Regions from separate parts of the Erwinia rhapontici genome, predicted to be linked through region 1. Evidence: predicted binding sites of a transcription regulator. Region 1 holds the regulator's gene; the other holds the start of a gene.
The links. Region 1 encodes LexA, which represses DNA repair genes until DNA is damaged. Its sites were predicted from a motif close to TNCTGTATGTACATACAGNA; they were not measured.
Positions count from the first base shown of each region.

Region 2: the regulator LexA is predicted to act here: its motif matches at 2,045-2,064, upstream of LJN55_RS10315 (metal-dependent hydrolase).

Region 1 is NZ_CP085627.1:4,666,605-4,674,277, forward strand. It holds gene dinF (MATE family efflux transporter DinF) at 146-1,468, opposite strand; gene lexA (transcriptional repressor LexA) at 1,551-2,159, opposite strand; gene LJN55_RS21530 (diacylglycerol kinase) at 2,266-2,634, opposite strand; gene plsB (glycerol-3-phosphate 1-O-acyltransferase PlsB) at 2,762-5,185, shown strand; gene ubiA (4-hydroxybenzoate octaprenyltransferase) at 5,234-6,082, opposite strand; gene ubiC (chorismate lyase) at 6,102-6,629, opposite strand; gene psiE (phosphate-starvation-inducible protein PsiE) at 6,735-7,151, opposite strand; gene LJN55_RS21555 (YjbH domain-containing protein) at 7,326-7,673, opposite strand, start outside.
Region 2 is NZ_CP085627.1:2,186,878-2,194,550, reverse strand. It holds gene LJN55_RS10330 (YniB family protein) at 1-140, opposite strand, end outside; gene hxpB (hexitol phosphatase HxpB) at 311-982, shown strand; gene kduD (2-dehydro-3-deoxy-D-gluconate 5-dehydrogenase KduD) at 1,172-1,933, shown strand; gene LJN55_RS10315 (metal-dependent hydrolase) at 2,083-2,673, shown strand; gene LJN55_RS10310 (L-cystine transporter) at 2,839-4,236, shown strand; partial or broken gene katE (catalase HPII) at 4,430-6,511, shown strand; gene osmE (osmotically-inducible lipoprotein OsmE) at 6,578-6,913, opposite strand; gene LJN55_RS10295 (TetR/AcrR family transcriptional regulator) at 7,115-7,673, shown strand, end outside.

The DNA.
Region 1 (7,673 bases):
ATCTGGTTATTTGCCTGAGACAAAGATAATTGTAGTAGAGAAACCACGCACTGGCCGTTAACCCGCTGGCAAAAGCGGTAGAAATCACTAAAAACACCTAGAATTCAGTGAACTAGCGAAGCGGCGCGTTACGTAACCAAATGTGTCACTGCGCGAACCAGGTTCCCTTACGCCAGTGACGACGCCAGATGACCCACAGGGAGACACCGCGCAGCAGCAGGAACAACGTGACTGCCAGCCACAGACCATGATTACCCAGCCACGGCACGCTAAACAGCGCCAAACCAAAGCCCAGTGCTGCGACGGCCATACTGTTGCGCATCTCACTGGCGCGGGTGGCACCGATAAACATCCCATCCAGCAAATAACAGCCCACACCCGCTAATGGCATCAGCACCTGCCACCATAAATACCGATCGGCAAGCTGGCGAAGCGGTTCCAGAGACGTCAGCAGCGCGATAATTTGCTCACCAAACAGGGCATAAAATAGAGAAAACCCTGCTGCGACTAGTAACGACTGCCGACAGGCAGCATGCCAGACGCTGAGTAACTGCTTACTGTCGCGCGCGCCATAGGCTTCTCCAGAACAGGCCTCAACCGCATAGGCGAAGCCATCCAGTGCATAGGCGGTAAAGGTGAGGAACATCAGCAATACCGCGTTGACCGCCACCACATCATTCCCCAGACGGGCACCAAAGATAGTCAGCGACGCAAAGCAGATTTGCAACAACAGAGAACGCAGCATGATGTCGCGATTTAAGCGCAGCAGGCGCCCCACATCACCGCGCCAGGCACTCAGCATCAACCTTACTGACAGACCACGCAGTTTCATCACCCGCCATACCAGCAGCAGACCAACAATAAAACTGACATATTCAGCTATTGCGGTAGCCGCTGCCGCGCCCTGTACACCCCACTTCAGGCCAATAACAAACCACAGATCCAGCAGGATATTGACCAGATTACCCACCACCAGCAGGATCACAGGGGCACGCGCATACTGCACCCCAAGGAGCCAGCCAAGCAGCACGAGATTGGCCAACGTTGCGGGAGCACTGAGCCAGCGCACCTGCATAAACAGTGCCGCCTGGTGCAGAACGTCTTCGCTGCCACCGGTCAGGCCCAGAGCAAAGTGAGTGATGGGTGTTTTTAGCAGGATAAACAGCAGGCCGGCCAGCAGAGCGAGCAGCAGCGGCTGCATCAATGCACGTGCCAGTGCGGATTTATCACTGGCTCCAAATGCCTGGGCAGTCAGCCCGGTGGTGCTCATGCGTAGAAACAGTAGCAGCATAAACAGGAAGCTGGTTACGGTCGTGCCGATCGCCACCCCACCAAGATACGTCGGGCTATCAAGATGGCCGATCACGGCGGTATCGACCAGACCAAGCAGTGGCACGGTAATATTAGAAAGGATCATCGGCAGCGCCAGCCGCCAGAGGCTTTTATCCGCAGAGGTGAGCAGTTTCATCAGAACCCATCAGAGCTAAAGCGATTACAGATGATAATACGCGCCACAGAAGCAGCGCGCAGGATTTAGCGGGGAGTAACGATTACAGCCAGTTGCCGTTGCGAATAACGCCGACAGCAAGACCTTCAATAGTCAGCGTTTGCTGACGCAGGTCGACAATGATAGGTTTGAAGTCCGGGTTTTCTGGTAAAAGTTGCACCGTATTACCCTGCCTTTTCAGGCGTTTCACTGTCACTTCGTCATCAATGCGCGCAACCACAACCTGCCCATTACGCACATCTTCAGTTTTATGTACCGCTAACAGATCGCCGTCCATAATACCGATGTCTTTCATCGACATCCCACTGACGCGCAACAGAAAATCAGCGCCAGGCTTGAACAGGTCAGGGTCAACTTTGTAGTGCCCTTCAATGTGCTGCTCTGCCAACAGTGGCTCACCGGCGGCAACCCGGCCAATCAGTGGAAGACCGTCTTCTTCTTCCATCATCAGGCGAATACCGCGGGAAGCACCAGAAACGATCTCAATCACGCCTTTACGGGCTAAGGCCTTCAGGTGTTCTTCAGCCGCATTCGGGGAACGGAAACCAAGTTGCGCAGCGATCTCTGCGCGCGTCGGCGGCATACCAGTTTGATTAATGTGGTCGCGAATCAGGTCATAAACCTGCTGCTGCCTCGCCGTTAGTGCTTTCATTCCGCCCCCTGGTTGTTTATACAGTCGACTGTGAGTATATACAGGTATTTAGACATTGAAAACCTAAAGTTGGGCGAAATGCAGTTTGTGGCGATTTTTGGAAAACTCATCGCAAATGTGGCACTAACAGCATGATCCAAACAAAAATTGCCAGCAAGATAGTCAACAGCACGGCCGCAGAACCCATATCTTTGGCCCGGCCTGCAAGGGGGTGTATTTCACTGCCGATACGGTCGACGACCGCTTCGATGGCACTGTTGAGTATTTCGACAATGATGACCAGCATGACCGAGCCAATCAGCAGCACACGGGTAATGGCATCTACGTCCAGCCAGCAGGCAATGATAATCGCAATGATCGCCGCGACGGCTTCCTGACGAAAAGCGGCTTCATGCTGCCACGCGCTGCGGATGCCTTTCCACGAATACCCGGCTGCTTTTATGATTCGCGTCAGTCCGGTGACATTATTTGCCATAATCAGGGAACCCTTTGAGAAGTTTAACGTCAATGAGTGGAACTACAGGTTTTTTAACACCACAGATTCTGTTGGCGCTTTCTGGTATGCTTGCGGCGCTTTGCTAACAAGAGGCTTCATGTTGTCTATGTCAGGTTGGCGTAAATTATATTATAACTTATTGAATCTTCCAGTAAAACTACTGGTAAAAAGTAAAGCAATTCCGGCTGAGCCGGTTGCCGAACTCGGGCTTGATACGTCGCGCCCTATTATGTATGTGCTGCCTTATGATTCAAAGGCCGATCTCCTTGCACTGCGTGAGCAGTGTCGCAAACAAGACCTGCCCGATCCTCTGGAACTTCTGGAGATCGACGGTACGGTATTGCCACGCCATGTGTTTATTCATGATGGCCCGCGCTTGTTCCCGTACTTTGTTCCGAATCTTGAGTCGGTCAAGCTGTTCCACGATTATCTCGATCTGCACCGCAATCATCCCGATCTGGATGTGCAAATGGTGCCGGTATCAGTGATGTTTGGTCGTGCGCCGGGCCGTGAGGTACAGGGTGACGAACAGCCGCATCTGCGCATGTTGAATGGTATCCAGAAATTCTTTGCCGTCATCTGGCTGGGACGTGACAGTTTTGTGCGCTTCTCACCGATGGTATCGCTGCGCCATATGGCCACCGAGCACGGTACAGATAAAATCATCGCGCAGAAGCTGGCCCGTGTGGCGCGTATGCACTTTGCCCGCCAGCGTTTAGCGGCTGTGGGGCCGCGTCTGCCTGTGCGCCAGGACTTGTTCAACAAGCTGTTGCAGTCTAAAGCGATCGCTAAAGCGGTTGAAGACGAAGCACGCAGCAAAAAAATCTCCCATGAAAAAGCCCAGCAGAATGCCGTTGAGCTGATGGAAGAGATCGCAGCTGACTTCTCTTACGAAGCGATTCGTCTGACCGACCGTATCATGGGTTGGACCTGGAGCAAGCTGTATCAGGGGATTAACGTTAACGGCGGTGAGCGCGTGCGCCAGCTGGCACAGGACGGACATGAAATTGTCTACGTGCCCTGCCATCGCAGCCATATGGACTACCTGCTGCTCTCCTATGTGCTGTATCACCAGGGTCTGGTGCCGCCGCATATTGCAGCCGGGATCAACCTGAACTTCTGGCCAGCGGGCCCGATTTTCCGTCGCCTGGGCGCTTTCTTTATTCGTCGTACCTTCAAGGGCAATAAGCTCTACTCCACGGTGTTCCGTGAATACCTTGGTGAGCTGTTCACCCGTGGCTATTCCGTCGAATACTTCGTGGAAGGCGGCCGTTCACGTACAGGCCGCCTGCTGGATCCGAAAACCGGCACCCTGTCGATGACGATTCAGGCGATGCTGCGTGGAGGTAACCGCCCTATTACGCTGGTACCGATTTACATCGGTTACGAACACGTGATGGAAGTGGGAACTTACGCCAAAGAGCTGCGCGGTGCGACCAAAGAGAAAGAAGGCTTTATGTCGATGGTGCGCGGGCTGCGTAAGCTGCGTAATCTCGGTCAGGGCTATGTGAACTTTGGTGAGCCGCTGCCGCTGGTCGCGTATCTGAATCAGCAGGTACCAGAGTGGCGTGAGGCTATCGATCCTATTGAAGCCCAGCGTCCAGCCTGGTTAACCCCGGCCGTGAACGACATCGCGCAGAAAGTCATGGTGCGGATTAACAATGCAGGGGCAGCCAATGCCATGAACCTGTGTGTGACTGCGCTGCTGGCATCACGCCAGCGTTCGATGACCCGCGAGCAGCTGACCGAACAGCTCGACTGTTATGTGCAACTGCTGCGCAATGTGCCGTACTCGCCTGATTCCACCGTGCCGGATATGACGCCAGAGGCACTGCTGGAACATGCGCTGAGCATGAACAAATTCGAGCTGGAGCAGGATAGCATCGGCGAGATCGTGGTACTGCCGCGTGAGCAGGCCGTGCTGATGACCTACTATCGCAACAACATTCATCACATGCTGGTGATGCCGTCGCTGATTGCCGCCATTCTGATGCAGCACCGTGAAATCACCCGCGCCGAGCTTCTGCGCCAGGTCACGGTGATCTACCCAATGCTGAAGAGTGAGCTTTTCCTGCGCTGGAGCACCGATGAACTGGGCCAGGTACTCGACTCACTGGTGGCTGAAATGGCCCGTCAGGGGCTGTTGATTGCTGAAGAGAGTAGTCTGCGTCTGAGTGCCGGTCGTTTCCGCACCCTGCAACTGCTGGCTGCCGGCGTGCGCGAAACCCTGCAACGTTACTCGATTACCTTCTCTATCCTCAGCGCGAAACCCGCAATTAACCGTGGCACGCTGGAAAAAGAGAGCCGTACCATGGCACAGCGTCTGTCCGTGCTGCATGGTATTAACGCGCCGGAGTTCTTCGACAAAGCGGTGTTTACATCGCTGGTGTTAACGCTGCGTGATGAAGGCTATATCAGCGATTCCGGTGATGCTCAGGTTGAGCAGACACAGCAGGTTTATCAACTGCTGGCAGAGCTGATAACTCAGGATGTGAGAATGACCATTGAGAGTGCCGTAGAGCACGATTGATGTCAGTGTGGTGGGCCGATCGAAACAGATGATCGGCCCCTACGCGTTTTATCCGATCCCCAGTACCACGCCAACGAACAGCACCAACCCTACCCAGTTATTATTCAGGAAGGCCTGGAAACAGCGATCGCGCTGACGTCCGGCAATCAGCTTCTGCTGATGGACAAAAAACACACCCGCCACCAGCACCGCCCAATAGAATACGCCGCTGAGATGCAGTTGCCAGCCCACCAGCGTCATCAGGCCAAGCGTTGCCAGCTGTAACAGCCCCACAATCAGCTTATCGAAACGTCCAAACAGAATGGCGGTGGATTTCACGCCGATTTTCAAATCATCATCACGATCAACCATCGCATAAAGCGTGTCGTACGCCACCGTCCAGCAAATATTCGCCAGGAACAGCAGCCAGCAGGTTAAGGGGACCGTTTCACTTACCGCCGCCCAGCCCATCGGAATAGCCCAGCCAAACGCCGCCCCGAGCACCACCTGCGGCAGATGCGTGTAACGTTTCATAAACGGATAGAGCCAGGCCAACCCCAACCCACCAAGCGACAGCCAGATGGTCATGTTATTCATGGTCAGCACCAGCCCAAAGGAAACCAGTACCAGCCCGGCGAACAGCAGTTTTGCCTCTAGCGTGGTCACCGCACCGCTGGGGAGCGGGCGCTCCCGGGTACGCTTCACAAAACCATCGATTTTGCGGTCAGCAAAATCATTGACCACACAACCTGCTGCACGCATAAAAAATACGCCCAGCACAAAGACCAGCAGCACGTTGAGCGGCGGGATGCTCATGCCAGCCAGCCAGAGCGCCCAAAGCGTTGGCCACAGCAGCAGCAACGAACCAATCGGTTTATCAATACGCATCAGACGGCTATAGGCCGAAAGCTTACTCATTTGCAGACTTCTCTCCACGCTACTGTCCCCCTTCTGCCGCCACGCTGGCATAGAGCGGGGAAGCGGGTAAAAACAGTTCGGTCAATAATAGCGGCTTGCCCGATAAACGCAGGCGTGAACGCCGCCCCCACAGTTCAGCACTGTGGCCGACATCAATAAAATCACGCGTTAAGGTAGACGTGGCAAACAGGTAACGACCCAGAGGGACGGTGCCCAGCTGTTGCAGCTTCTGCTCCGGGCCGTTCAGGGTCGACTCCGGGACCAGCGTGCGCGCCACCAGCCAGGGAACCCCGTCACCGCACAGTTCGATTTCCCGCAACCAGTAACGTGGTTCTGTTGGCAGCAGGGCGATATCCTCTGCTGCGTCCTGGGCACTGACAAATCCTTCACGCAGCAGGTTAACCGTCACCTGTTGGCAGTGACGCTCAAAACGACGGGTCATGGAATCGACTTCCAGCAGCCAGTCCAGCAGGGGGGCGGTTAACAGGGGTGATGAATCTGGTAGCCAGTTGATCGCGCGCAATAGCGACAGCGCGTTCTCAGCCATAACACTTCTCCGCAAAATCTTCGATGCGTCAGTGTAACGCAGACCCTGGCGGCAAACCTATCAAAGCTCGGCAAAAAGCCACGATTTTGTGGCTGGTTTGGCGAGTTATTCCCGCTTCAGGCGGTTGCTGTTCGCCAGCCAAAGGGTGATAACCAGGATGAGAATGGCAATGGCGTAGGCCAGGGTATCGAACGGGTTTTTATGGTCGACGATAATCAGACGAATGATCGCCGTGATCCCGATGTAGACAAAGTAGCGCAGCGGGAAGTGATAGCCTGACTGAAAATACTTAATGATCAGTGCGATAAACTCAAAATAGAGGAAGTAGATCACGATACCTTCGATCAGCAGATAAGACGATGTCTGCTCTCCGGTATTCAGCAGCACGTTACCAAGATGGATGGTCTCTTTACCAAGAAAGATGATCAGAATACAGGCCAGCACGATCAGGCCTGTGTTTAATACCATTTGCAGGGCAAAGGCCAGCCGGGTGGCGGGCGTGTTACGTTCCTGGGACGTCATGGTGTGCCTCAAAGTCATTGTTATCCGTCGTGAATGCCGACGGATAACAATATGCTTGAGCGTGATGCAGATCACAACATTTCGATGATGGATAACGCATGCATTGTACTGGCTGCGGGCCGGGCGTGCCCGACCCGTACATTTCGTAGGGGCCAGGCATGCCTGGCCCGGCGGTTAACGGTAATTGCGGTCGCGATCGGTTGTCATATCGTACAGCTGGTATTTACGGCCCAGCATCTGGCCGCCATCACGCGTCAGCGGCGTCCAGTTGACCTGCGCACGACCACGGGTTGGTGAAACGCTAAAGACATCCATCGGTACGGAGATGTAGAAGCCTTTGGTGAAATCGCCTTCGCCATACTCTTCTGCTGAGACGTTGGTTTTCGTGGCGTAAGCGCCCACGATAATCCCGCTGTCAAAGCGTTTCGAAACGTCAACGGTAACCCCTTTGTCTTCAGCCAGATATTGCCCGACGCTGGCTTTCACCAGAACATTACGCATGAACCACGGCTGCCAGTATCC
Region 2 (7,673 bases), 2.5 Mb from region 1:
TTGATACCTTCGCGCTGCTCACGACTCTTTTCCAGAAAACCCAGCAGTGAAATCAGCGTCGATAACAACGCGGGAATAAAAATAATCCAGCCCGCGATGCGCTTTATAATCGCAACCCTGCCAGCCTGTTGATATGTCATGCTTTCTCCAGTCCATCTGTTGTCTGCCTGTCAGTTTACCTGTAGTGACATAAAAGTGCCTGCAAAATGCAGAGTTAATGCCAGGTTTACACAGACAGCCTGCCGCGATGATAATTTTTTCATCAACACTTCGTGCTAAGCTGCCATAAACTGTTAAATGGAGCCGTAGCATGTCTTATCACCGCCCTGTACTCGCCGCCATTTTTGATATGGATGGTCTGCTGATTGATTCCGAGCCCCTGTGGCAACAAGCCGAGCTGGATATCTTAACCACCCTTGATGTTGACCTCAGCCGTCGCGGTGAAATGCCGGATGCGCTGGGTCTGCGTATCGATCAGGTGGTACGCATGTGGTATGAAAACCTGCCGTGGAAAGGCCCCTCCCAGGCCGAAGTCACCCAGCGAGTCATCGCACGGGCACTGAGTCTGGTCGAAGAAACCCGGCCGCTCCTGCCCGGCGTTGAACAGGCATTACAGCTCTGTCAGTCCGAGGGACTGAAGATCGGCCTCGCGTCTGCCTCACCGCTATTTATGCTGGAACGTGTGCTGGAGATGTTCAACCTGCGCCAGTACTTTGAGGTCCTGGCCTCGGCAGAGGCGCTGCCTTACAGTAAACCCCACCCGCAGGTCTATCTGGATGCGGCCGCCCGCCTGGGCGTGGATCCGCTCAACTGCGTGACGCTGGAAGACTCATTTAACGGCATGATCGCCACCAAAGCAGGACGTATGCGCTCTATCATCGTCCCGGATGCCGCTCATGCCGCCGATCTGCGCTGGTCACTGGCTGACGTAAAACTCGCCAGCCTTGAAGAGCTTACAGCACAGCATCTGCACGGACGCTGAGTCAGTACCAGGCGGCAACGCGTCCGCCTGGTTTTTTATTATCACCCATTGCCGTTAAAATAAATAAAACATCGTTTCATTTTTGTTGAATTCATCCCCGCTTCTGCCTATGCTCCGTTAACCGGCTCGCGCATATCCGTTATGTCATCTCTGCCATGGCGCGTGCCCACTTATCTATAAGGAGCCACGATGATCCTGAACACATTTAATCTTGAAGGCAAAGTGGCCATGATTACCGGCTGTAACACCGGTCTTGGTCAGGGAATGGCGCTTGGGCTGGCCCAGGCAGGATGCGATATTATTGGTGTTAATCGCTCCTCTGCCAGCGAGACTGCACAAAAAGTCATGGCCACCGGGCGACGGTTTGTCAGCATCACGGCAGACCTTTCCGACAGCCATTGCCTTGAGAGCGTGATGGATCAGGCGCTGACCGCCTGCCCACAGTTAGATATTTTGGTCAACAATGCCGGGATTATTCGCCGGGCAGACGCGCTCGACTTCAGCGAACGTGACTGGGATGACGTAATGAACGTTAACAGCAAGACATTGTTTTTCCTCTCACAGGCGGTAGCCCGCCAGTTTGTTCGCCAGGGGCGTGGGGGTAAAATCATCAATATCGCTTCAATGCTCTCTTATCAGGGGGGGATCCGGGTGCCGTCCTACACGGCGTCAAAAAGCGCCGTGATGGGGCTCACGCGCCTGATGGCCAATGAATGGGCGCAGTATGGCATCAACGTCAATGCCATCGCCCCCGGTTATATGGCCACCAATAACACGGAACAGCTACGTGACGATGAAGACAGGAATCAGCAAATTCTGGATCGCATCCCTGCCGGACGCTGGGGTCAAAGTGACGATATGATGGGCCCGGTGGTATTTCTCGCCTCTGCGGCCGCTGACTACGTCAATGGCTATACGCTGGCGGTAGACGGTGGCTGGCTGGCACGTTAATGCGCTGCGGTGAACAAAAGCCGCTCACGCTTTGTTCACCGCACGATTAATGCCAAATTATTTATCTTTCGTTACAGCGTCACATATTTATTCTACTGTATATATTCCCTATACTGGATGCATTGACAGTTATGCAGCCAGGTACTCCCATGACGGCCGAAGGCCATCTTATTTTTGCCATCGCCAGTGCAATTTTTGCGAAACGTGCCGAACTCACTCCCGTTCTGGCCAGCGCAGACTGGTGGCACATTATCCCCGCTACGTTGCTGACCTGCCTGTTGCCCGATATCGACCATCCGAAGTCGTTTCTGGGCCAGCGCCTGAGGTGGCTATCGCATCCTATCGCCCGTGCGTTTGGCCACCGGGGGTTCACCCACAGCCTGCTGGCAGTCGTCGGGGGCGTTGCCCTGTTGCAGTTAAAGCTCCCGGACGCCTGGCTGATTCCAGCGGATGCTTTTCAGGGGATGGTGCTGGGTTATCTGAGCCACATCGTCGCCGACATGCTGACACCCGCTGGCGTGCCGCTGCTCTGGCCCTGTCGCTGGCGCTTTCGTTTGCCCGTGCTGAACAGCCAAAAAGGCAATCAGCTGGAGCGCGCCCTGTGCCTGGTTTTAGTCGGCTATGCCATCTGGTTCCCCCCCAGCTCGCTACCTTTTGGTGCATCCAGCTGGACAAACCAGGTGGTCAGCTCCGCGCAATATCACATTGAGCGATTAATTAATAAACGAAGGGTTGATTAAGTGTTCAAATAACACCGGAAAGTTATAAATAATTCCATCTGGATATAAGGCTGCACCATAAGTAGCTGATACCATTCCGCCACTGTTTTTACTTTCTGCGCGTCAAAAATTAATTGTCACCAGCATGGCGACATTGTAGTCCGTATTTATTGGGAGAAAATGGGAATGAACTTTCCGCTAATCATTAACCTTGTGGCGTTTGTCGCCCTGCTGCTGCTGGTAGCAAAAACCGGTCGCACAGGTTGGAGCCTGTCAAAGAAAGTGCTGTTCGGTCTGGTGATCGGGGTACTGTTCGGGCTGGCCCTTCACGCGATCTACGGCGAAAACAGCCCGATCATTAAAGAGTCGGTCAGCTGGTTTAACCTCGTCGGTAACGGCTATGTTCAGCTGTTACAAATGATTGTTATGCCGCTGGTATTTGCCTCTATCCTCAGCGCAGTTGCCCGTCTGCACAACGCGTCATCACTGGGTAAAATCAGCCTGCTGACGATTGGTGTTCTGCTGTTCACTACCGCGATTTCAGCGGCAGTCGGGATCTTTGTTACCTGGCTGTTTGGCCTGAATGCCAGTGGACTGGTGCAGGGTGTGCAGGAAAGTGCGCGTCTGGCTGCGATCCAAAATAATTACGTCGGCAAAGTTGCTGACCTCAGTGCGCCGCAGCTGTTGCTCTCTTTTGTTCCGAAGAATCCGTTTGCCGATCTGACCGGTGCCAATCCGACGTCAATTATCAGTGTGGTGATCTTCGCGGCCTTCCTCGGTGTTGCCGCGCTGCAACTGCTGAAGGATGATGCCGAAAAAGGTCAGCGTGTTCTGAAAGCCATCGATACGCTGCAAGCGTGGGTGATGAAGCTGGTCCGCCTGATTATGAAGCTGACGCCGTACGGCGTGCTGGCGCTGATGACCAAAGTCGTCGCCACATCCAACCTCAGCGACATTATTAAACTGGGTAGCTTCGTGCTGGCATCCTATCTTGGCCTGGCGATTATGTTCGCCGTGCACGCCCTGCTGCTGTCGGTTAACGGTGTAAATCCACTGCGCTTCTTCCGCAAAGTGTGGCCAGTGATTACCTTTGCCTTCACCAGCCGTTCCAGTGCCGCCACTATCCCGCTGAGCGTTGAGGCTCAAACCCGCCGTCTGGGTATTCCTGAATCCATCGCCAGCTTTGCCGCCTCATTCGGTGCCACTATCGGTCAGAACGGCTGTGCCGGTCTCTATCCGACCATGCTGGCCGTGATGGTTGCGCCAACCGTTGGCATCAACCCGTTCGAACCGATGTGGATTGCCACGCTGATCGGCATTGTCACCCTTAGCTCTGCGGGTGTGGCAGGCGTTGGCGGCGGTGCCACCTTTGCTGCTCTGATCGTACTGCCGGCGATGGGCCTGCCTGTCACCCTGGTCGCTTTGCTGATCTCCATCGAACCGCTGATCGATATGGGGCGTACTGCGCTGAACGTTAACGGCTCCATGACTGCCGGAACACTGACCAGTCAGTGGCTGAAGCAAACGGATAAGAAGATTTTGAATACCGATGCGGATAACGAAGCCGAATTAGCTCACCGTTAATTGCCGTTTACGGGCCGGTATCCTGCCGGCCCTTTTTTATTTCCTGCCATCAATTTGACTTATCCCTCCATTTTGCAGGCGTATATCGCTCACTGTTCTATAGTTACTGGTACCCGAAAGCCCGTCACTGGAGCAGTGTATTATGTCAAAAAAAAACGAACGCCCGGATAGCGGCCACCTTTCCTCACCTGCCAACACTAAAGTTGATGCACTTGACCCCTTTCGCAAGAGCGGAAAAAATCAGCCCCTGACCACCAATCAGGGCACGCGGATCGCGGATGACCAGAATTCACTGCGCGCAGGGACTCGAGGTCCAACCCTGCTCGAAGACTTCATTCTGCGCGAAAAAATCACCCATTTTGACCATGAGCGAATTCCGGAAAGGGTTGTTCATGCGCGCGGTTCGGCTGCACATGGTTATTTCCAGCCCTACCGTGATATGAGTGATATCACTAAAGCCAGTTTTCTGACCTCACCTGATACTGTTACCCCCGTTTTTGTCCGTTTCTCAACGGTTCAGGGCGGTGCGGGTTCCGCCGATACCGTGCGCGATATTCGCGGTTTCGCCACCAAGTTTTATACCGATGAAGGTGTCTTCGACTTAGTGGGTAACAATACCCCGGTTTTCTTCATTCAGGATGCGCACAAATTCCCTGACTTTGTCCATGCAGTGAAGCCCGAACCGCATAATGAAATGCCGCAAGGCGGTAGCGCTCATGACAGTTTCTGGGATTATGTCTCGCTTCAGCCCGAGACCCTGCACAATGTTATGTGGGCAATGTCCGACCGTGGCATCCCGCGCAGCTATCGCACTATGGAAGGTTTTGGTATTCACACCTTCCGCTTTATCAATGCCGCAGGTCACGCCACCTTTGTGCGTTTTCACTGGAAACCGGTGGCAGGTAAAGCGTCACTGCTATGGGATGAATCCCAGAAACTCAGCGGCCGCGATCCGGATTTCCATCGTCGTGATCTGTGGGACTCTATTGAGGCCGGTGATTTCCCTGAGTACGAACTGGGCGTACAGCTGGTAGAAGAGAGCGATGAGTTTGCGTTTGATTTTGATCTGCTGGATGCCACCAAGCTGATCCCTGAAGAACTGGTCCCCGTAGAGCTGATTGGCAAGATGGTACTGAACCGTAACCCGGATAACTTCTTCGCCGAAACTGAACAGGTCGCCTTCCATCCAGGCCATATCGTTCCTGGCATGGACTTCACCAATGACCCGTTGCTTCAGGGACGCCTTTTTTCTTACACCGATACGCAAATCAGTCGTCTTGGTGGGCCTAACTTCCACGAAATTCCCATCAATCGCCCGGTGTGTCCTTATCACAACTTTCAGCGTCAGGGTATGCATCGCATGGATATCGATACCAACCCGGCCAACTACGAACCTAACTCGATTAATGACAACTGGCCGAGGGAAACCCCTCCTGCGGCTCAGCGGGGTGGATTCGAAAGCTACCAGGAACGCATTGAAGGTCATAAAGTCCGTGAGCGCAGCCCCACATTTGATGAGCATTACTCTCAGCCACGGCTGTTCTGGCTCAGCCAGATGCCCGTAGAACAGCAGCACATTATTGAAGCCTTCTCCTTTGAATTAAGTAAGGTGAGCCGTAGTGCTATCCGCGAACGCGTGGTGGATCAGCTGACGCATATTGATATCTCTCTCGCCACCGGTGTGGCTGAACATCTGGGTGTGACGCTGTCCGATGAGCAGATGCAGACCGCCCCTCCTAAGGACATTAATGGTCTGAAAAAAGATGCCAGCCTGAGCCTTTATGCTGTTCCCAGCGGCAATATCAAAGGCCGGCAGGTTGCTCTGCTTGTCAGCGATGGCGTTGATGCTGCTGATACGCTGGCTATTTTTCTGGCACTTAAACAACATGGCGTACATGCAAAACTGCTGGCGGCGCACATGGGCGAGGTAACCGCCAGCGATGGTTCCTCACTTCCCGTGGATGGCACCTTTAGCGCGTTGCCCTCACTCGCTTTTGATGCTGTCATCGTTCCGGATGGCAATATCGATGCGCTGCTGCTGCGCGGCGATGCGTGCTATTTCCTTCTGGAGGCTTATAAACACCTGAAAGTGATCGGTCTGAGTGGAGATGCACGGCGCTTTGCGGCGCACTTTGGTCTGACTGACGACGAACAGGAGGAAGGCATTATTACGGAAAGCAAAGCGGAAGGTAAATTAATGAGCGATTTTGTAGCAGCACTGGCGATGCACCGCATCTGGTCACGCAGCCAGAAAGCATTAAGTGTTCCAGCATAAACGACAGAAGAAAACGCCGTATAAAAAAAGGCCACCGAAGTGGCCTCTTTTTATTCAGACAATCTGCTACTGATTAACCTGAGGATCGGTATCGTACTCTTTACAGCTCTGGAAGCCGTAGTTCATTACGCGACCGGTGTCAGCGTAGCTAACGAAGTAGGTTTGCTGCTTGCCGTCACGTTCACCCAACACATAGGTCTGGCACGTACCACGCGCATGTACCATCGTAATTTCGGTTGATGGTGGGCCGGCAATATCACGAACCTGCTGACGCGTCATACCTTTTTTCACATCCTGTACGACTGGTTTCGTCGCATAGCTTTCAGCGCGGTCGTAAGCTGTACAACCAGATAACACAGCCAGTGCTACTGCGGCACCTATCAATCCCGTCATTTTACGCATTTATTCTTCCTCGTGTCTTATCCGTGTAACGTTAAGCCTGGAATAGAAATACAGATTTTTCAACTTTTTGGCGTCAAATTATTATCAGTTACCTCCGTAGGGTGCTTATAATCTACAGATTGAGAATGAACATTCGCACTGACTATCCTGATCTGCGTCATCCGCGTTTACAGGACCGTTTTACCTGACAGTGGAGCACCAGTGAGCCTACAAACAGAAGCCCGTGATGCCCGCCATCGTCTGCGCCAGGATGAAATCATTATCGCCGCCCGTCGCTGTTTCCGTCAGCATGGTTTTCATGCCGCCAGTATGGCGCAACTGGCCACTGAAGCGCAGTTGAGTGTCGGCCAGATTTATCGTTATTTCACCAATAAAGATGCGATTATCCAGGAAATCGTGAAGCGAATTATTGACTCCCGTGTGCAGGAGATGCTCGCCACCAGCAGCAATATTCATCTGGCAAGGATGCTGGCATGGCGTGAAGCTCAGGATGAAGATGATGAAGCGCTGATGGTGGAAGTGGCTGCCGAAGCCACCCGTAACCCGCGCGTGGCACAAATGATAGCTGATGCTGATGAGCGCATGTTCAGCCATGCCTGTCAGAAAGTTTCCCGCCTGCATCCCGAATTCAGTGCCGAACGGGTTCGGGCCAGCGTCGAGATCCTCGCCGTGATGGTTGAAGGCACCTCTTATCGTCGGCTGACACCGCAAAAAGCCTCACCCGAGCGCCTCTACACCTTATATCAACACATTAACGACC